DNA from 4 places in the Brevibacillus sp. 7WMA2 genome. Region 4 is predicted to be linked to each of the others. Evidence: riboswitches for the same ligand, from Rfam matches in the RefSeq annotation. Region 4 holds a riboswitch; each other region holds the start of a gene.
What was found. A riboswitch is a leader RNA that binds a small molecule or an ion and turns the genes downstream of it on or off. The one in region 4 is predicted to bind S-adenosylmethionine.
Positions count from the first base shown of each region.

Region 1: linked by a shared signal. The riboswitch ahead of metH (methionine synthase) and the one ahead of GOP56_RS09415 (ABC transporter permease) in region 4 are both predicted to bind S-adenosylmethionine.
Region 2: linked by a shared signal. The riboswitch ahead of GOP56_RS13480 (DUF1722 domain-containing protein) and the one ahead of GOP56_RS09415 (ABC transporter permease) in region 4 are both predicted to bind S-adenosylmethionine.
Region 3: linked by a shared signal. The riboswitch ahead of GOP56_RS21715 (homoserine O-acetyltransferase MetX) and the one ahead of GOP56_RS09415 (ABC transporter permease) in region 4 are both predicted to bind S-adenosylmethionine.

Region 1 is NZ_CP048799.1:81,791-87,057, reverse strand. It holds gene metH (methionine synthase) at 1-2,694, opposite strand, end outside; SAM riboswitch class I at 2,804-2,903, opposite strand; gene GOP56_RS24275 (YjcZ family sporulation protein) at 2,929-3,225, shown strand; gene GOP56_RS00445 (YjcZ family sporulation protein) at 3,278-3,376, shown strand; gene GOP56_RS00440 (hypothetical protein) at 3,636-3,941, shown strand; T-box leader at 3,996-4,260, shown strand; gene argS (arginine--tRNA ligase) at 4,465-5,267, shown strand, end outside.
Region 2 is NZ_CP048799.1:3,225,701-3,230,967, forward strand. It holds gene GOP56_RS13470 (GNAT family N-acetyltransferase) at 1-339, opposite strand, end outside; gene mtnK (S-methyl-5-thioribose kinase) at 462-1,688, opposite strand; gene GOP56_RS13480 (DUF1722 domain-containing protein) at 1,713-2,375, opposite strand; SAM riboswitch class I at 2,386-2,509, opposite strand; SAM riboswitch class I at 2,735-2,864, shown strand; gene GOP56_RS13485 (2,3-diketo-5-methylthiopentyl-1-phosphate enolase) at 2,952-4,166, shown strand; gene GOP56_RS13490 (2-hydroxy-3-keto-5-methylthiopentenyl-1-phosphate phosphatase) at 4,163-4,840, shown strand; gene GOP56_RS13495 (methylthioribulose 1-phosphate dehydratase) at 4,837-5,267, shown strand, end outside.
Region 3 is NZ_CP048799.1:5,028,222-5,033,488, forward strand. It holds gene GOP56_RS21705 (aspartate kinase) at 1-1,118, shown strand, start outside; gene GOP56_RS21710 (GNAT family N-acetyltransferase) at 1,299-2,120, shown strand; SAM riboswitch class I at 2,172-2,282, shown strand; gene GOP56_RS21715 (homoserine O-acetyltransferase MetX) at 2,387-3,487, shown strand; gene GOP56_RS21720 (DUF2507 domain-containing protein) at 3,594-4,073, opposite strand; gene GOP56_RS21730 (succinate dehydrogenase cytochrome b558 subunit) at 4,591-5,202, shown strand; gene sdhA (succinate dehydrogenase flavoprotein subunit) at 5,221-5,267, shown strand, end outside.
Region 4 is NZ_CP048799.1:2,377,650-2,382,916, forward strand. It holds gene GOP56_RS09405 (ABC transporter ATP-binding protein) at 1-412, opposite strand, end outside; gene GOP56_RS09410 (ABC transporter permease) at 428-1,381, opposite strand; gene GOP56_RS09415 (ABC transporter permease) at 1,385-2,311, opposite strand; SAM riboswitch class I at 2,495-2,596, opposite strand; gene GOP56_RS09420 (MFS transporter) at 2,763-4,253, opposite strand; gene GOP56_RS09425 (mandelate racemase/muconate lactonizing enzyme family protein) at 4,297-5,267, opposite strand, start outside.

The DNA of each region.
Region 1 (5,267 bases), 2.3 Mb from region 4:
CGGATAGTTGCGCAAGACATGGCGCTCCAAATCAGGTGCAACATAGACCGGTGTTGTAATGCTTGTCGCAGAGCGATTCATTTCCGGCTGTGGAATAACAACTGATTCGCTAGCTTTTTCTTCTATTTGAGCCTGATTGACTGTCGCTTGCGCTTGTAATTCCTCTACCAGCTTCAGTCGAGCTTGCGGATCATGCAATTTATTAGCTAGGTTCAGGCCATCCATCGCATCTTTTGCGAATAAAACGATGCCTTCATATTCAGGAGCAATTCGATTTGTTGTAAATTTACGCGTGAGCGCCGCTCCTCCAACCATCAGCGGTACATCAATGCCAGAGCTTCGCAAATCCTGCGCGGTAATCACCATCTGCTGCGCTGATTTTACTAATAAACCTGAAAGACCAATGGCATCTGGTTTTTCCTGATGACAAGCAGCAATCAACTGCTCTGGTGCAACTTTAATCCCTAAATTAACTACCTCATAGCCATTATTGGATAAAATGATCTCCACTAGGTTTTTACCGATATCGTGGACATCCCCTTTAACCGTAGCTAACAAGATTTTTCCTTTTACGGTTGATTCAGACTTTTCCATATGCGGTTCCAAAAAGGCAACTGACGCCTTCATGACCTCTGCACTCTGTAGCACTTCTGCTACAATCAATTGGTTCCCGTTAAACAGGCGACCAACCTCTTCCATCCCTTTCATAAGTGGACCATTAATAATATCAAGCGGAACATATTTTTCCAAAGCGAGGGTTAAATCTGGGATTAATCCGTCCTTCGAGCCTTCCACCACATAATTAGCTAAACGTTCTTCTAACGTTAGATTGGATACCTCTTTTACAACCTCTTTCTTTTTCTGCCGATAAAAATCAGTAAACGTTGCTAAGGTTTCATCGTTTGTATGAAATAACAAGTCCTCTGCCAGCTTGCGTTCCTCTTCAGAAATCGAAGCATAACGTTCTATCTTTTCGGTGTTAACAATCGCGTAATCAAGCCCGGCTACTGTTGTGTGATATAAAAAGACCGCATTTAAAACCTCACGACCTGCCGGGGGTAATCCAAAGGAAACATTGCTCACACCCAGAATTTGTTTACATAATGGAAAATGTTGTTTAATAAGGCGGATACCTTCTATCGTTTCCTGCGCTGAACCAATGTATTGCTCATCGCCTGTTCCTACCGGAAATACAAGAGCATCAAAAATAATGTCCTGCGGATTAATTCCAAACTGATTTACCAACAAATCGTAGGAACGTGTAGCTACCTCCAGCTTACGTTCACGAGTGATTGCCATTCCCGTTTCATCAATGGTCCCGACAACCACAGCCGCTCCATATTTATGAATCAGTGGTACAACCTCTTCAAAACGATCTAGTCCATCTTCTAGATTAATCGAATTAATGATTGCCTTCCCCTGAGAATATTTCAAGCCCAGCTCCACTACCTTTTTATCCGTGGAATCGATCATCAACGGTGCTTTTACCTTTCTGCTTACGTATGGAAGAAATTTCTCCATATCCTCGTACTCATCACGGTCAGGGTCTGCTAAACAAATATCTATAACAGCGGCTCCTCGTTTTACCTGTGCCCGTGCTATGTCTGATCCTTCCTCGAATTGACCAGCAGCAATCAAGTCACGGAACTTCTTTGATCCAATAACGTTGGTACGTTCCCCTACAAAAATGGGGCGATTGTCGTCCTCAACATAGAGCACCTCAATGCCTGATACAGCAGTTGCATGAGACTTTTTATTTTCTCGTGGTGTAATCCCTTGCAATGCTTCGTGTAGCGCTCGAATATGCTCGGGTGTGGTACCACAACAACCACCCGCTACGTTAAGCCATCCCTTTTCCGCAAATGCTTTCATTTTCATCGCTAACCCCTGCGGTGACTCGTGATAGTGACCATTCTCATCAGGTAAACCTGCATTAGGATAACAACTGATTCCACACAAGGCCAGATCAGATAAGGTTCGTAAATGATCACGCATGAACTCCGGACCTGTCGCGCAATTCAGACCAATCGTGATCGGTTTGAGATGTTCAATCGATACATAAAAAGCCTCGATGTTTTGGCCTGCCAGAGTCGTGCCCATCGGTTCGATTGTTCCAGAAATCATGATAGGCAGCTCATAGCCAAGCTCCTGAAATGCCTGACGTATGCCAATGCCGCCAGCTTTTACGTTCAATGTGTCCTGTGAGGTTTCCACCAGTAATAAATCTACCCCACCTTCCATCAATGCTTTAGTCTGACAATAGTACGCATGAATTAATTGCTCAAATGTAACGCCCCCTGTTAACGAAAGGGTTTTCGTAGTGGGCCCCATAGAGCCTGCTACATAACGTGGCCACGACTCCGTGCTAAATTCATCTGCTACTTCTTTAGCAATACGTGCAGCCGCCAGATTAAGTTCATAATCTCGATCTGCTATGTCATACTCAGCCAAAACAACATCAGTTGCTCCAAATGTGTTTGTTTCCACAATGTCAGCACCTGCTTCAAAATAGGTAGCATGAATATGCCGGATGACATCTGGTCTTGTTACATTCAATAGTTCGTTGCAGCCTTCATATTCCTCACCGCCAAAATCGTCCGCTGTGAGATTAGCCTGCTGTAGCATCGTTCCCATTGCACCATCGAGTATCAATATTTTTCGTGCTAGCTGCTCTTGCAATGTTGGTTTGTTCATCCCCTATATCCCTCCGTAATCTCCATTAGACTTGGCAAATAAAAAAATCCCCTTCCTGCCTGAAAGCAAGAAGAGGATTACTAATGTTCGTTAAGTAGGAACTTACCCCCTCTTATCTTTCAAGGCAAACAGCCCTGCTGGAATTGGCACCTGATCTATCGGTTGCCGAGGCATCTTCGGGCCAGTCCCTCCGCCTCTCTAGATAAGAGAAATCATATTTAGTTAAATGTCCATATGACGTTTTGTTCGTCTTTTGAATACAGGTATCTTAACATTCAGATATTATTGGCGTCAATGGATTATCTGCCAATCTTTTATTTTTTTGTAGTCTGCTGCCCAAATTTTGCTTCCCTTAGGCATAAGCCCACACCAGATAGACAGATATGTATAGACTGTAGAATAACAAAGCGAAGGAGGAATTGCCAGATGAGTACATCGTTTTGCGGTAACTGGGGAGGCGGAAGTTTTAGCTTCATTCTAGTGTTGTTCATTCTGCTGGTAATCATAAGCTGCAGCTGCTGCGATAACTAGCAACCGTGTAGCGACACCTTCAAACATATAACCTTTAAGGAGGAATTCTTTCATGAGTACATCTTACTGCGGAAATTTCTTCGGTGATAATTTCAGCTTCATTTTAGTGCTGTTCATCCTACTGGTCATCATTTCTTGCGGCTGCTGCTAAAATATAAGAAGCTCTTTCACCGGCAAACCTGAATTCGATTACGCTCTTTTTTATCTGCGCCCACCTCTACATGATTCTACAATGTTTCATACCTCCATAAGGAAACCCAAAAACATTACTCAGGTTTGTACACTCACCAATATAGGAGAGGGGAAGGGGCAGGCACATGCCCCTTTCATCTCTTATCCATTCTTTCCTTCGCTTGTAGAAATAATGGCCCTCTGCTAGGATAAAAAGGAAGATAGATGGAGGGTTTTTTATGGAAAACAATCTAGCCTATTTACATACATCTGTGTTTCAGGCCTCATTGATTCCAGTAAAGGTACTAGAAGAGACGGACTTTGAAATCTACACTGTCGTAAAACATCATGAGAGTGAACAGCACTATTTGCATGACCAAATTCACCACCATGATCTTATGACAGGCGGTAATCATGAAACCTATGAATACTATCTTCCTTTATCAACCGGTCAAGCCATGGGTCTTTTATTTGGTAGGGAAGCATATCATTCCCTTACCAAATCTTATTTTGCACAATGGGATCAGCAAAATAAGAGCCACTGATAAACCTTGCTTGCTAGAATGTCTTTTGTTGGGTATACTAGACGCTATATAGCCATGTACTCGATGATGAGGAGAGTAATGATGGTTCGTGCTACTAGCGAGTCAGGATTGGTGGAAGCCTGATAGAACGTCCATGATGAAGCGCACCTCGGAGACGCAGCTTGAATCTTGTCTATTGACAATGTATAGAGCTTGCCGGGTTTGCCCGTTACAGCTATCAAGCAGGTTTTTTCCAATTACGATCATTTATTGGTCTAATTGAAAAGAACAAGAAGAGTGGTACCGCGGGAGTATGATAAAATAACCTCTCGTCTCTTTACGGATTGATTTTTACTGATATCTATCCAAAAGAGACGGGGGGTTTTTTTGCTGTTGTTGCTTTGAACATCGTATGCTGTGTCTAATCAAAGCGCTCTGTGCTTGTATACCTATGGTTATATTTATGTTGTATCCCACTTTTCCACGGAATGATTACATATTCCCTGAAAGTTTAGGTTGATTAAAAAGAAAGGATGAAATAAACATGAATTACAAACAACTAGTAGCTGAACAAATCTCTGCTGCTCTAACTGAAATGGGCGTAGAGGATTTTTCCTGCGAACGTGTCCTTGGCATGCTCGAAACTCCTCCTAACCCACAAATGGGTGATTTAGCCTTCCCTTGCTTCCAATTAGCTAAAGCTCTACGCAAAGCACCACCAATGATTGCAACGGAGCTAGCTTCTAAGATTTCTCTGCCTTTCTTACAGGATGTACAGGTGACAAATGCATATATCAATCTGTTTTATGATCAAACCAGCGTTATAACCGCTTGTATTAAAACGATTCTAGAGCAAGGGTCTGCATATGGCGCGACTACTGCTGGTGCTGGTAAAAAGGTACCAATCGACTTATCTTCTCCAAACATTGCTAAACCCTTCTCGATGGGGCATTTGCGCTCAACCGTTATCGGGAATGCACTTGCAAACATCATGGAAAAGCATGGCTATCAGCCAGTTCGCATCAATCACTTAGGGGACTGGGGTACACAATTTGGTAAACTGATTGTTGCCTATAAAAAATGGGGCGATGAAGATAAAGTAAAAGCTGAGCCTATTAAAGAATTGCTCAAGCTGTATGTACACTTCCATGAAGAAGTAGAAAACGATCCAACACTGGAAGATCAAGGCCGTGAATGGTTCAAGAAATTAGAGGACGGCGATCAAGAAGCCCAGCAATTATGGCAATGGTTCCGCGACGAATCCTTACAAGAATTTAAAAAGATCTATGAATTAATGGGTGTATCCTTTGACTCCTTCAATGGAGAAGCATTCTACAATAATCAAAT
Region 2 (5,267 bases), 850 kb from region 4:
AACTGCTTGCGTCATGATACCCTTCCCCTGAAATTCAGCCCCCAGCCAATAGCCAATTACCGTTTTACGATGATTCCATTCGATAAAATTGGCGGCAACTCTTCCTGCAAGTTGGCCTCGATACCAAATCGAATAATGAGTTCCCTGCATATTTGCTGCCTGTTGAATGGCAAAGCGAATATTATTTTCCGAATCCTCTATATCTCGCACATTATCTAGCCACGGCAAAAACTCCCGTAAATAATCTCGGTTTTTTTCTATTAAAGCAAAGGTGACTGCTGCATCCTCAATACGAACTTCCTTTAGCTCCAAATCAGGCGATATGACGATATTTTTCATGCTTCTCCCCCTTTTTTTAGCCTTTTTTGATGCAATAGATTGAACAATAATTCTCTAAAAAACAAAAATCACCTGCTTGCCCTGTTTAGCAGGACAGCAGATGACTCTGTTTGATTGCCACTTTACTTTTGTAGGACCTGCTCCCGTTCAACCGTAATCTCTCGCACGATCGCCGTGATATCTGTGATTTCTGCCAAATGCTTACGATTGAGAATGAAGGATTGGCCGATCTCTAATGCCAGTCTTTCGGCTTCTGCTCGAAGCTCCTCTTGTTCAATTCTATTTAAATCAGCTACACCCGCCAGTCCAATCACGCGTCTTAGGATTTTGCACCCAGCATATCCTGCCGTATCCTGTAAGACCTGAGATACATAATCCTGCCAAAAATCAGGAACATGCGCACTACGCTCCTCCGCTTTTTTATGCCACAGACGAACGAATTGCGATACAAACTCATTCCAGACGTTTTCTATCGTATCCAATAAGTAAAAACGATACTGCTCCCGTTTCTCTATGTCGGCTTGGAGGCCGTGCTGTCCTGCATAATTTAAGACAAGATTAGCGATGATAGCCCCAATGTCAAAACCTATTGGCCCATAAAAAGCAAACTCGGGATCAATCACCTTTGTACTTGTTTTGGTGACAAAAATACTGCCTGTATGCAGATCACCATGCAACAAAGCTTCTGCTCGTGTCAAAAAGTCGTATTTTAGCTTAGCAATCTCTCGACGTAATGCGTGATTCCCCCATATTGCTTCTACGTCTTGGCGGATAAGCGGATTAAAATGATTGGTGTCATGGTCCTCATATGGATCAGTAAATACAAGATCCTCCGTAATTTTACATAGCTCTGGATTAATGAACCTACTCACATTAGCCTTTTTAGCAAAAGGATTCATTCCAAGATCAGAGGTAAAAAATAAGGTATGAGCTAGAAAAGTTCCAATATGTTTAGCGAAATGCGGGTATATCTCTCCCTCAATAAGGCCTGCACGGAGTAGCTTATGATCACCTACATCCTCCATAATCGTCAAAGCCAGCTCCGAATTGTGATGGTATACCTCAGGTACTAAATCTCCTACCAGCTCTCGCTGAATTTTGAGCGCCTCTGCTTCAATCCGAGATCGGTCCAGCGTTAACGGCCATGATTCGCCAACCACGCGGGCATAAGGCAAAGCCTGCTTCACAATGACACTTTTACCGGTCTCTTCATCCGTTATTCTAAAAACCAAATTTAAATTGCCATCACCAATTTCTCGGCTAACAAGAGGCGCAGCTTGTGTAAAAATCGTTCCCTGATTCTGTACGTATAAAATGGATTCTTGAACCGATAACGCTTGATACCCCATATCTTTTCCTCTCCTTTTACCACTCTAGTCTCGGTTGATGTATTGATCGTAATGTGCCAGGGGATGAACGATTCCTCCTAGATTGGCTAATAAGCGATATTTGGTTAATAGGTTAACTTGATACACGCCGACTCGCTCCCAAACTTCCCATGGCTCAAGAATCTTCCACTGCCCCAAATCCTTTGCAATAAAAAAATCTTTGCCACGAAACCGAATCCATGTGTGACTGCTAGGAGCCTCCGGTGAAAATAGGCGAGACCGCGACAAATAATCATCACCATATTCCATAGCAAGCAAGAACAATATACGATGAGCTTCCTCCCAGTTCCTTTGCAATAAGACATGCCAGGAGCCGCTTTCTTGCTCCGTAAGTTTTCCGCGCAGATGACCGAATGCATGACTCAAGGCATTACAGGCATTGCCTGAATCAATAGGCAGTTTTCGCATCTTCTGAAATTCATGTAATAACTGTTCTGCAAATATACTCCAATCGCGTTCTCCTGTTTCGCGAGACGTTTTTACTTGATCCCGAAATGCTTGTGAGATTTGCTTATATTTTTGATAACACCTCATCATGACCCAATACTTATGCTCTGCCCATATCTGTTCACACCATGCTTTGCTTACCAAAGAAAAAGAAAACCTCTTTTCCGAAGAAAAGAGGTCGTTTTGACATGTCATATTCATAAAACGTTCCCCCTTATCTACCAGAATTTTACATGTCTCTGCAGGAATTAGCACCGTGCACATGCCAGGTTAGCGGCTATGTGTCGGTTGCTGGGTTTCATCGGGCCAGTCCCTCCACCGTCTCTGGATAAGGTATCCATTAAGTATATGTAATTGTAGATGAACACAGGTTCCTATCCTGCGTAGCTAAAGCCTCATAAATGAATCGTTAGTAGAAATATACACAGGTAATCCAGTTATGTCAAACAATTTATTCAACTCAGTTTTTATTTATAAAAAGGGTTGACGCATGTTACAAAAAGGGATAAGATGATCTCCAAGAATCAGCTTCAATTTTGACAATTACAACAATTACCTAGCTCTTATTGAGAGAAGGCGGAGGGACTGGCCCTATGATGCCCGGCAACCCTCGCATCGGGATAAACGATGCGAAACGGTGCTAAATCCTACACATAATCGTGCTGTACTGATTTATGTGAGAGATAAGAGAAGAAGATGATCTGTCTATCGGACGCCTCCTTCTCTTGAAGGGGGCGTTTTTAGTTGATAAATTCTCTACCTACAAGGAGGTCATCCATGAGTACAGATCGAATCCTCGTAACCTATTTAACTCAAGCAAAGGATTTACAAAAAAAAGCGGAAGGTATTGCAGTTGGTATGACAGTAGGCTCATGGACGGACCTTCCTCTGGCAAAGCAGGAGCAGCTACGCCCCTATTTAGGTGAAGTAGCGGATGTATCTCCTCTTGAATCCACCTCGTCAGGTGAAACACGAGGTTATATCACGATTAGTTATCCAACCATATGCTTTACACAGGATATCCCTTCTCTTCTTACAGGGGTATTTGGCAAACTATCAATGGACGGGAAAATCAAGCTGGTAGACATTCAGCTTCCTCCTTCTTTTTTACAAGGCTTTCAGGGTCCAAAATTCGGCATAAAAGGAATACGGGAAATAACCGGTGTGCATGATCGTCCATTATTAATGAGTATTTTTAAATCATGCACAGGTTTGTCACTAGAGGAACTAGAAGTGCAGTTTCGTGCCCAAGCAGAAGGCGGCCTTGATTTGATTAAGGATGATGAAATTTTCTTTGCTGATGATAAAGCTCCATTTATCCAACGTATCAAACGCTTCAAAGCCATCTCAGATGAAATTGCAGAACAAACCGGCAAGCCTGTCTTGTATGCCGCTAACCTTACAGGGCCTAGCTCACAGCTTATTGAACGGGCGAAGCAAGCTGTCGATGCAGGTGCTTCCTGCCTTTTGTTTAATGCACTTGCTTTTGGCTTCGATCTCCTGCAACGTCTAGCAGAAGACCCGGACATTCAAGTGCCAATCATGGCGCATCCCGCACTCGCCGGCGCCTATTATCCTAGTCCTGATCACGGCATTGCCGCTCCGCTCCTGCTCGGTAAGCTATTGCGTTTAGCCGGGGCTGATTTAGTGTTATTCCCTTCTCCATACGGAAATGTGGCATTAGATAAGAGCGAGGCTACTCAGCTAGCTAATCATTTAGTCGAGGAACACGGCACCTTGCAACCTGCCTTCCCTGTTCCATCAGCGGGTATTCATCCCGGATTGGTTCCCCAACTGTACGCCGACTTTGGCCTAGATCAGGTTGTTAACGCAGGCGGCGGCATTCATGGGCACCCACTCGGAGCAACAGCAGGCGGTCGGGCATTCCGTGCCGCTATTGATGCATCCGTGAATGGAATCAGTCTTACAGCAGCAGCTTCCGACTCTAATGAACTGCGACTAGCACTAGAAAAATGGGGAGGTTCTGCATGACGAAACAGCTTGTGCTTTTTTGCGATTTCGATGGAACGATTACAGAAAAAGACAATATTGTGGCAATCATGCGCCACTTTCATCCCCCAGGCTGGGAAGAGTTAACCGAACAAATTTTGACACAACAAATATCCATTAGAGAAGGCGTAGGAAAGCTGTTTTCCCTGCTTCCCTCTTCACTCGAACATGAAATCACTCAATTTGCTGTAGAGAATGCCCGCATCCGCCCTGGTTTTGCAGAGTTTGTGGATTATTGCCGGCAGGAAAACGTGACTCTGCTCATTACAAGCGGAGGTATCGATTTTTTTGTTCATCCGATTCTTGCTCCGTTTCAGCTTGATGGCCCAATTTATTGTAATGGCAGTGATTTTAGCAAAGAGAGAATAAAAATTACGTGGCCGCATACCTGCGATGAGCATTGCCAAACAGATTGCGGAATGTGTAAAACTACCATTATTAGAAGCTATGATGCTACTTCTTATACACGTGTTGTTATTGGGGATAGTATCACTGACTTGGAAGGGTCTCGAATTGCTGATTTTGTCATTGCCCGTTCCTTCCTACTGGAAAAATGTCAGGAAGAAAATTTATCACATAAACCATTTACTACTTTTTATGATGTGATTTCAATTATTAAAGCCATTAGGGCCAAACAGGAGGGGATTGTGCTATGACAACAACACTTGAACAGCGCACCGCCGCTTTTAAAAAATTAGATGAGGTAAAGCTAACGTTTGCTAGAAGAGATTGGTTTCCGGGCACAAGCGGAAACCTCTCTATTAAAATCAGCGATGTACCCTTACAATTTGCTGTGACCGCCAGTGGCAAAGATAAAACCAAACTATCGCCAGAAGATTACTTGATCGTTGACGGCGATTGCAATTCTGTAGAACCTACCAATTTGAAGCCCTCTGCCGAAACATTAGTGCATGCTGTTGTCTACCAAAGCATTCCTGATGCTGGCGCTTGCTTTCATGTACACACGATTGCCAACAATGTGATTTCCGAGGTGTATGCGCAAAAGCAAAGCTTTACTATTCATGGTCAGGAATTAATCAAAGGACTGGGCATTTGGGAGGAAAACGCTCTTCTTACCGTCCC
Region 3 (5,267 bases), 2.7 Mb from region 4:
CTGCTATGGGAAAAACAACAGATGTGCTGGTCGATTTAGCAAAGGAATTACATGAGAGCCCACCTGCTCGTGAAATGGATATGCTGCTTGCTACAGGCGAACAGGTTTCCATTGCGTTACTTAGTATGGCCCTACAAAGCAGAGGGTACGAAGCTGTGTCTATGACAGGCTGGCAAGCTGGCATTTTAACGGAAGAGAAGCATGGAAAGGCACGCATTAGTACGATCAACAGTCAACGGATTGAGCAAGAATTACAGCAGGGGAAAATTGTCATCGTAGCAGGGTTTCAAGGAGCTAGCGAAAACGGAGAAATTACAACATTGGGACGGGGCGGGTCTGATACTACAGCGGTAACAATTGCGGCTAGTCTACAGGCTACCTGCTGTGAAATCTATACAGATGTATCAGGGGTATTTACAGCCGATCCGCGCATTGTTTCTCGTGCACAAAAGGTAAGCTCCATTTCATATGATGAGATGCTAGAATTAGCAACTCTAGGAGCTGGTGTCTTGCATCCACGTTCTGTGGAAAGTGCAAAAAAACATCGAGTTCGACTTGTGGTTCGTTCCAGTTTTACAGAAGAAGAGGGAACATTGGTTGAGGAGGAGACAAACATGGAGTTAGGCAAAGTAATCAGCGGAATAGCTCATGACAAAGATGTATCTTCTATAACGGTTATCGGAATGCCTGTAAAAGTAGGCATGTTATCCTTATTATTTAAAGCATTGGCGGACGCTTCAATTAATGTAGATATCATTATTCAAAGCACCTATCATGACAAAGCAAATAATGTGTCATTTACGATCTCCGCTGACGATTTACATAGAACGCTGGAGACCTTGGCGGCTCATCAGGAAGAGTTAGGCTTTGAGCATGTGGAATATGAATCTGGCCTTGCAAAAGTTTCAATTGTAGGAGCTGGTATGATAACCAATCCGGGAGTGGCAGCCGATATGTTTAGTCATTTATCCAGCCAGGATATTCTCATTCGGATGGTATCTACCTCTGATATTAAGGTATCTTGTGTGATCCCGGCAGAAAAAGTGGCGCAAGCTGTAGCTACACTGCATACGGCGTTTGGATTGGATGTTTCTGCCGATGCTGTCGTGCACGCTTAATTTGTTTTAGATAAAACAGAATGTAGAGCGCTTCAAATGGACAGGGATAGGATTGGATTAATCAAGGAGCCTGGTGGAGAGATGTCCACCGGGCTTTATGTGTTTTTTCTGAATTCTATTGACAAATAGTACACTTTTTCAAATAATGGAGAGAAAAACTTTTGGAGAGGGAATTGTCAAATGATCCGAAAACTAACAGAAGCAGATTATGAAGCATTTATGGAATTGGTATCACAAGAGAGAAGCTTGAACTTATTTCTTATTGGTGATGTCGAAAATTTTGGCTTTTCTACCCCTTTTCAAGAGTTATGGGGAGAATGGTCAACAAGTGAACAGACAAAACTCTCCGCGGTACTCCTGCGGTATTATCACTCGTACGTATTTTATGCTTTGGATAGGTTTGATCTCGAAGGGTTCAGTGAAATTATACTTGCTGACAAGAAGCTGGAGGTTTTATCAGGAAAACAAGATTCTTTGCAAGCTTTTGCAAGCCATCTTCCGAAGCATGAGATCAAAACAACCTATTTTGCAGAATTAGAAGATGACTCTCGATTATCTCAGGCTGACATCAAGGGATTTGAGGTGAAAAAAGCCACAGTTCATGATGTCGTAAAAATCGTCAGCCTACGTGATCAGATACAAGAGTTTGGCAGATCTGCTGATGCAGAAGAAGCATTGAAACACACACTGGAAAGCGGTACAGGGAGAACCTATTATGTAGAGGTGAACACAGAAACGGTAGCCTGTGCTTCAACAACAGCCGAGTGTTCGATGGCTGCTATGATTGTTGGTGTTTGTACGCATCCCCTTCATCGTAAGTGGGGATATGCTAGTGCTTGTATGGTAGCGCTGTGCAGGGATGTTTTGGCGGAAGGGCGAAGCTTGTGCTTGTTTTATGATAACCCAGCGGCTGGAGCTATTTATAAACGTTTGGGCTTTCGGGACATTGGAATGTGGACGATGTATCAAATAAAAAGAGAAGAAGCCTTTTCGTTGAAATAGATTGACAATTCTTACTCAAAAGAAGTATGATAAACAGAATTATATAGAAATCTCTTATCAAGAGTGGTGGAGGGACTGGCCCGAAGAAACCCGGCAACCCCGCGAGAAGCGGAGAGGTGCTAAATCCAGCAGGCACACATAAAGTAGTCTGGCAGATAAGAGCGGGTCTAGTCGATACGATCAAACCCCTCTTCTCCGGAAGAGGGGTTTTTTAGCACATAGGTACCTGTACATTAGGGCATCAAGTGGAAATAGGAGGAATTGCATTGAGAAAAGCAACGATTCACAACCTGGCGTTGGAATGTGGCGAGGTGCTCCGTCAAGTGGAAATCGGTTATACAACAAGCGGTACGTACAACTCTGAGCAATCGAATGCAATTTTGGTTTGCCACGCATTAACTGGAGACAGTCAAGCGGTAGGTGATGGTGAAAAGCCAGGCTGGTGGGATGGGCTGATTGGGCCCGGAAAGGCAATTGATACCGATTATTATTACGTGATTTGCACAAACGTCTTAGGTGGCTGTTACGGAACAACAGGTCCTGCAAGTATGAATACGGAGACTAAAGAGCCATATGCAACTCATTTTCCTGTTGTGACGATCCGAGACATGGTACGCGCCCAATACAAGCTCATTGAGCAACTGGGGATTTCTCATCTTTATGCGGTCATTGGCGGTTCGATGGGTGGTATGCAGGTTTATGAGTGGGCGGTTGAATATCCCCAGATGATGGATGTAGTGATCCCAGTAGCTACCTGCGCTCAGTTATCAGCTATGGCCATTGCTTATAATGATGTGGCAAGGCAAGCGATTTGTAATGATCCAGATTGGAATAATGGACATTATTATCCTCAGTTAGGTCCTATTCGCGGCTTGGCAACAGCGCGTATGGTTGGCATGATTACATACCGGACAGCCGAATTATTTGAAGAACGATTTGGCAGGGCCCATCAAGGCACCGTGCATGCCGACTTAGTGGATACTACATTTGAAGTGGAAAGCTATTTACGTTATCAAGGCGATAAGCTCGTGCAGCGCTTTGATGCAAATAGCTATCTCTATCTCCTAAAAGCAATGGATACACACGATATTGGTAGGGGAAGAGAGGGGATTGAAAACGCATTGTCACGTATCAAAGCCAAGGTAGTCTGTATAGCTATTTCCAACGATTTGTTGTATCCAATTCCTCATCAGCTTTGGCTATCCTCTACGTTAAAACAACAGGGGAAGGATGTTGATTTTTTTGCAATTGACTCCGTATTTGGACATGATGGTTTTTTAGTTGAAATGGATAAAATGGCTCAGCTAGTAGGGCCTTATTTTCCTGTCACAGTGAAAGAGCAACAAACCTCACAATTGATTGGATAACCAGCTTATCAGATGTTGAAGAGAAAGCAGACAGGTAGGAAACCATGACAATGACAACTAGTAACGATGAAACGAATATAAGAGCTCTGCACGTAAAAACAGGTTGTTACCCTGAGATAACAACCTGAATGTGTGCAGTTGGTTCTTTTTTTTTGTCCTTTCCCAGAAGAGTGAGTGTGGCATTTGACTCACGCTCTAACCACTTGCCAATCGATCCGGCAATAAAGCCTGTCTCAAACTGTAGGGTGCGTTCTAGTCGGTTTGTAGTCTGCATAGTAAGATGAGGATGAGTCAGGAGATATTCAATTTGTCTAGCTGTACACAAGGTTAATTCCAGCTTTCCTAAGCCGAGCTGGATGAAGGCTAATATCAGATCTTCCGCTGCATGTATATGATAGGTCTCGCCTATCTCTTTCCCCATCCAATAAAGAATAGGAGCTTCGCAATCTCCCAGTAATTCCTGAGTGACTACATTTCGAAAAAAGAGATGACCGGCAAAAGGCATGTTCATTTGTTGCATGCGCTGACAATCATATACTGAAAACTCAGGTAAAAGCTGCTGTAGGATATCAGTAGCTTGTCTCACTCTAGCTCGTCCTCCTTTTGTGCATGATTTCTATTCTATGAGAGAAAAAAACAATTATGCTAAGACTAGGAAAATGATAGGAGTAAATGAGGGGTGAGTCAGAGTATATCTAATAGATACGTGGTCATAATAAGAATAAATAACAAGAAAAGCTAGGAATGATATAGATTACAATTAATCTAAGAATGTATTAAGTCTATTCAATTGCTTGACGCTACTAAGAGGTAGGAGTACAATTGGTTTTGGTCACATAATTTCCAATCTTTATTCTTTATTTAGACACATCTCGTTTGCGCCCGCGGTTTTTTATGCGTTGGATTGACAGACTTTTAAAACCATTTCGCAAACTGGAAACATTTTGTGTTTCCCTATTGAGGGATTGGTTTTTCGTGAATAGAGGATGTTCTTCCAAAGTGGAAGCGGAGCGGAACATGTGTCTTGCTTGAGCCTGCATGGTGATGGCATAGGTATTGTAAGATAACATTTTCCACACATCAATGAAGGGGGGACCCAAGGCATGGCAAGTAAGAAAAACTTCGCTTTGCACAAGCTTCACACTCTACTCGGGTTGTTTCCGATCGGGTTGTTTTTACTGTTCCATTTAACGGCGAACTTTCAAGCAACCAAAGGGCCGGAAGCATTTAACGAAGCGGTTGGCCTAATTGAAAAGGCACCGTTCTTATTGTTTTTGGAATTTGCATTCATTTATCTCCCACTGTTGTTCCACGCCATTTACGGTCTATATCTCGCATTTCAAGCAAAACCGAACAATGGCAACTACTCGTTTTTCCGCAATCAAATGTATCTCTGGCAGCGTATTACAGGTGTTTTCACGCTGATTTTCATAGCGTGGCATGTATGGCAAACACGTATTGTCAAAGCACTTGGTACTGCCGAAATTAACTATGACCTCATGCATGATATTTTTACTAACCCAGTAATGATAGCGTTTTACGCTGTAGGTGTTCTATCCGCTGTGTTCCACCTTTGCAATGGTGTATGGTCGTTCTTAGTGCATTGGGGCATTACAGTAGGGCCACGTTCACAACGTATGGCAACTTATTTCACCATGATCCTGTTCGTAGCATTATCCTACGTAGGCTTGCGTGCCGTATTCGCATTCGTGTAAGAGAAGGGGGAATAAAACATGGCGAAGGGTAAATTAATTATTGTCGGCGGTGGCCTAGCTGGACT
Region 4 (5,267 bases):
GCAACAGATCAATCGTTTTTTGCTGTGCCGCCTGTTGGGAGAGCCCTTGGTGTTTTCGTAAGCCCTCCGCAATTTGCTTGCCGATTTTCATCGTAGGATTTAGTGATGTCATTGGGTCTTGAAACACCATTCCTATTTTAGAACCCCTAATCTCCTGCAATTCCTTTTTAGACAAACCTGTCATTTCCTGTCCAGCAAAGCGAATAGAGCCTTCTGTCCTAACACCGCTTCCTGCCTTAACCATCCCCATGATTGCCTGCGCTGTAACTGATTTGCCACAGCCGCTCTCACCGACGATGGCTACCACCTCTCCTTTGTCCACATAAAACGAAATCCCACGAACCGCCTTAACCTCACCGCCATATGTCGTAAACCCAACTTCCAGCTCATCTATCTCTAGCAAATGTCCCATGATTATCCCTCCCTTCTACTTTTTACTTTTAGGATCAAGTGCATCCTGTAAGCCATCTCCGAAAGCATTAAAGGCAAACATCGTTAGTGAAATAGATAAGCCCGGGAAAAACAGTCTCCACCACTGGCCATTTAAAATCACGCCTATACCATCATTAGCCATCGTTCCCCAGCTAGCACTCGGTGCTTGTACCCCTAAACCAAGAAAGCTTAAAAAGGATTCAGCAAAGATCGCCTGAGGTATCGTAAAAGTCAGATTCACGATGATAATTCCTAAGGCATTTGGCAACAGATGCTTCCAAATAATTTTGGCGTGTGAGGTTCCTAGCTTTTCGGCCGCTAGTACAAACTCTTGTTGTTTTAACTGCAAGACCTGACCACGTACCAAACGAGCCATGCCAACCCAGCCTGTAACAGAAAGGGCGATAATGATAGTGGACAGTCCAGGCTCTAGCACCACCATCAATAAAATCACAACCAGTAAATAAGGAATGCCATATAAAACCTCGACAATACGCATCAGGATGCTGTCAATACGATCCCCTACCCTACCGCGTCCTGCCATATAACCCGAGACTCCACCGACAGCTACGCCAATCAATAAGTCGATGGTTGCTGCGATACAGCCGATAAAAAGAGAAATCTGTCCACCTGCCCAGGTGCGCGCCCACATATCTCGTCCTAAATCATCTGTCCCAAACCAATGAGTACCGGAAGGCTTGAGATTTCCAAGCATCAAATCTTGTTTTTCTGGACTGAAGGCTACTAGATGTGGACCGATCAGCGAAAGCATGACCACAAGGATTAATAAACTGAAACCAAGCATCGCCAGCTTGTTTTGTATGATTTTTCGTAGCATTTCTTTGCCATAGCTTAGGCTAGGACGATCTATCTGATGCTTCTCAAAAACTCGTTTATCCACAGGTCGAAAAAGATGATCTTGTTCAGAATGCAGTGAAGATTGCGCCATCTGTTAGTCCCCCTTGCTCGTTAGCTTAATTCTTGGGTCCACCAGTCGGTATGACACATCGATCAAAAACAACGACAAGATCAGGACCGTGCTATAAAAAACCGTTGTTCCCATCACAACTGGGTAATCACGATTAAAGATGCCATCTACGAAATACTTGCCAATGCCTGGAATGGCAAAGATTTTTTCAACTACAAACGTGCCCGTAATCAGCGCTGCAAACAACGGACCGATAAAGGTTAACACTGGTATCAAGGCGTTACGAATGCCATGCTTTACCACGATTGCAAACGTAGGTAAGCCTTTTGCCTCTGCCGTCTTCATGTAATTCTGACTAAAAACCTCAAGCATGCTAGCCCGAACAAAGCGGGCGATAATAGCCATAGGACCGACCGCTAATGTAACAGACGGCAGGATTGAATGTTTCCATGATCCCCAGGAGGCAGCCGGCAAAAGCTTCCACTCAACCGCAACTAATTTGATTAGCAGTGGAGCCAGGATGAAGCTTGGGACAGAAATCCCTATGATCGCAATAAACATCGAAACGTAATCCAACCATTTATGATGATAAAGGGCTGCGATAATTCCTAAGGAAATACCAAGAAATAAAGCTAAAAATAACGCTTGTAGACCTAGTGTTGCCGATACAGGAAATCCAGAAGCAATCAATGTATTTACATCACGTGATTTTGATTGTATGGAAGGTCCTAAATCCAACTGGGCCAAATCCTTTAGATATAACAAATATTGCTGTGCCATTGGTTTATCCAGATTATATTTTTCCCGCATATTTTGGACGACATCAGCCGGCAGCATTTGCGAATCAGTAGCAAATGGATCACCCGGTATAAGATGCATAATGACAAAGGTTAGTGTCACAATAATCCATAATGTTATGAGCATGGTACATATTCTTTTTAACAGATACATACGTAAGTTCCCCCACTTTTCTCTAATACCCTATTTTTATATCGGAATACTTGGTTATATGCTTGCAAGGATACATTTTTTCCTCTTTGACCGCCCTTTGTGATTCATTTGTCTGTGAAAAACCTATGCAAAAAAGCCCTTCTCTCTAAGAAGAAGGGCTTCATGTCTATGTATCTGCCATTCTCCTTATCTCTCAGAAATACTTCTGCTGGATTTAGCACCTTTTGAATGAATCAAGGTTGCCGGGTTTCATAGGGCCAGTCCCTCCACCGCTCTTGATAAGAAGTTGTTATAAAATTATCGGATTCAATTTATACATTATCATATCATCGTTACTTGAAATGTCAATAGAACCACCCTTGTTTTTACTTTTGTTTATTTTTGTTAGCAGTCATTTTTTTATAGAAATAGTAGAATACAAAAAAACCTCCAAAACCTGGAGGCTAAGCATCTATTTCGTTTTGTCTTTTTCTTTTTTGGTAAGTAGCTTTTCAAACAAATCTCCTAGGTCAAAACCCAGTTCCTTTTTCAATTGCTCCTGTTTTTGCTGATCTTTTGTTTCCTCTCGCATTTCTAATAACAAAGTCATCTCATCCAAAGCCTTCTGATCCAAAAGATTCTTTTCCTTGGCAGAGGATTCGGCTTCACTTTTAGTACCTGCTGATTTTGACGAATCCATTGAATTCCCGTCTGCTGAAGATTCCTTTTTAACAGTTCCCTCCTGCGAAGCTCCTTGAGAATTGCTGCCCTTTTGCGGCGTTATAGTAAAAAATGCAATTATAGCAAATAGTAACGTGACAGAAGCAATCGAATAAAACATAACTTTCGTCGAAAATCCCAATAACCACGTAAAAATCGGAGGCCCCAACGCTACTCCTATAAACCGGACACCATTATACAAAGACGTAATCATACCACGCTCTGTCTTTGTAACCGCTCCAATGATCATAGAATTGAGGCAGGGCAGAATCATGCCGGTTCCTACGCTACCAAATACAAGAATTCCTATTAAGAAGTACACGTTAGAAACAAAGCTTGCCCCAGCATAAGAAATGGTCAGTAAGAGCATCCCTGCAATAATAAAGTAGCGCATTACCGTTAGTCTCTTTTTAATAATAGCTCCTGTTATAAATGCCATAATGCTCAGAGCCAGCAGGGGAATAGCTAAAAAGGCACCTTTTAGAATACCATCAATCTGATAGGTCTCCTCCAATAAATCCGATAGATAAAAAAGCACACCAAATAGCGTAGACAAGCATATGCTACCAATAAAAAAGGCTGGAATGAGCCATTTTCCATTTTGTTTAAATATCTGGCCAATCGAGCCAAGGTACTCTTTAACTGATTTGGGTTGCTTGTTTTGCTTCTTTTCCTTTACCAATAGCAAAAAAATAGTTAGAACTACTGCACATATGACCGGAAAAGCTAAAAAGACTGCGTACCATGTCCATAAGGCGAATAGAGCGCCTAAAATTGGGCTTAACACTTTACCCAACCCGTTAGAGGTTTCCAATAGTCCAAGCGCTTTACTTTCGGAGGCACCATCAAATAAGTCTCCTACTAAAGCCATAGCTATGGGTGATGTTCCCGCTGCACCTATTCCCTGTAACACCCTTCCACAAATAATTAACCAGTAGGGATTGGTTAACCATAGGGACGCTAAGCCTGCAAGCAATCCGCCTGCGCCATATAACGTTAAAGCGATCGTTATGACCACTTTGCGATTAAATCGGTCAGATAGATAGCCAGCCAATGGAATAATGATTCCGGCCGCAATAGAAAAAGCAGTAATTAAAAAACTGGTTTGAAAAGAAGTTAAGTGCAATTCCGATTTCATTGTTGGCAATATGGGAATTAACATTGAATTTCCAAGTACCATAACCAATGGAACACCTGTTAATCCTATGAGGTTTTTCTTGTTATTTTGCGCTTGAGCCATCATACGTCCTCTTTTCTTAAACGATCAACGTAATCATGAAATGTACTTAGGCCTGATATATACTACCATCCCAGCTATAGTGTGCTAGGATGTCGGTATCGATCTCTATACCAAGTCCCACTCCTTTTGGCAGCGTAACCATCCCTTGGTGCGGAGAGAGAGGAATTAGTTTGGCAAAGGGATTTTCCATGATATCCCATTCAACTGGTTCGATTTCATCTCCTGTCATCTTGCTCCATGCAGGCAGACAGGCTTGGGCAAACAATGCATACAGCCTTGTTAAAGCACCATCAAATACATGTGGGGACACACGATAGCCAAAACTACGCACAGTTGATAGCGTATGTCGATACCCATCGATTCCGTCCTCATGCATCGGGTCAGGCTGGGCAATATCAATCGCTCCAAGCTGGCATAGATTGTGAAAATCCCTTACATGCAAGAGATTTTCTCCACCTGCTAATGGAATGGAAAGCTTAGATCGCAATAAAACATAATCATGCAAGCGATCCATCGGCATGGGCTCCTCTAGCCACAACAGATTCCTCCATTCTGAAAAAAGCTGCTGCCATGCTCCCACACTAGCCACATCATAGCTCTGATTTGCATCCAAGGCAAAAGACATTTGAGAGTCAAGCTTAGCCATTAAGAGCTTCACGTGAGCTTGGTCCTCTTTTATTGTTCTCCCGCCAATTTTAATTTTGGCCATTCGAAAGCCATCAAGTAAAGCCTGTTCTACTTGTTTACAAGATTGCTGCTCCCAGTAAGGTGTATCCCGATACGATTGCAATGAAGCATAGACAGGTATGGTGTCCCGCCACATTCCTCCGTATAAATCGCATATGGGGAGCCCACCACTTTTACTCAAAATTTCTATTAAGGCCATGCTAACGGCAGTAGCGGCTCGTTGATGCCACTTTTTCACAACAGTGACCAGCTTGTTTCTCTTTGTTGCCTGCTTACCAATTAAATAGGGAATAATTCGTTTGCGAAAGCCCACCTCCAGCGTGGGTAACC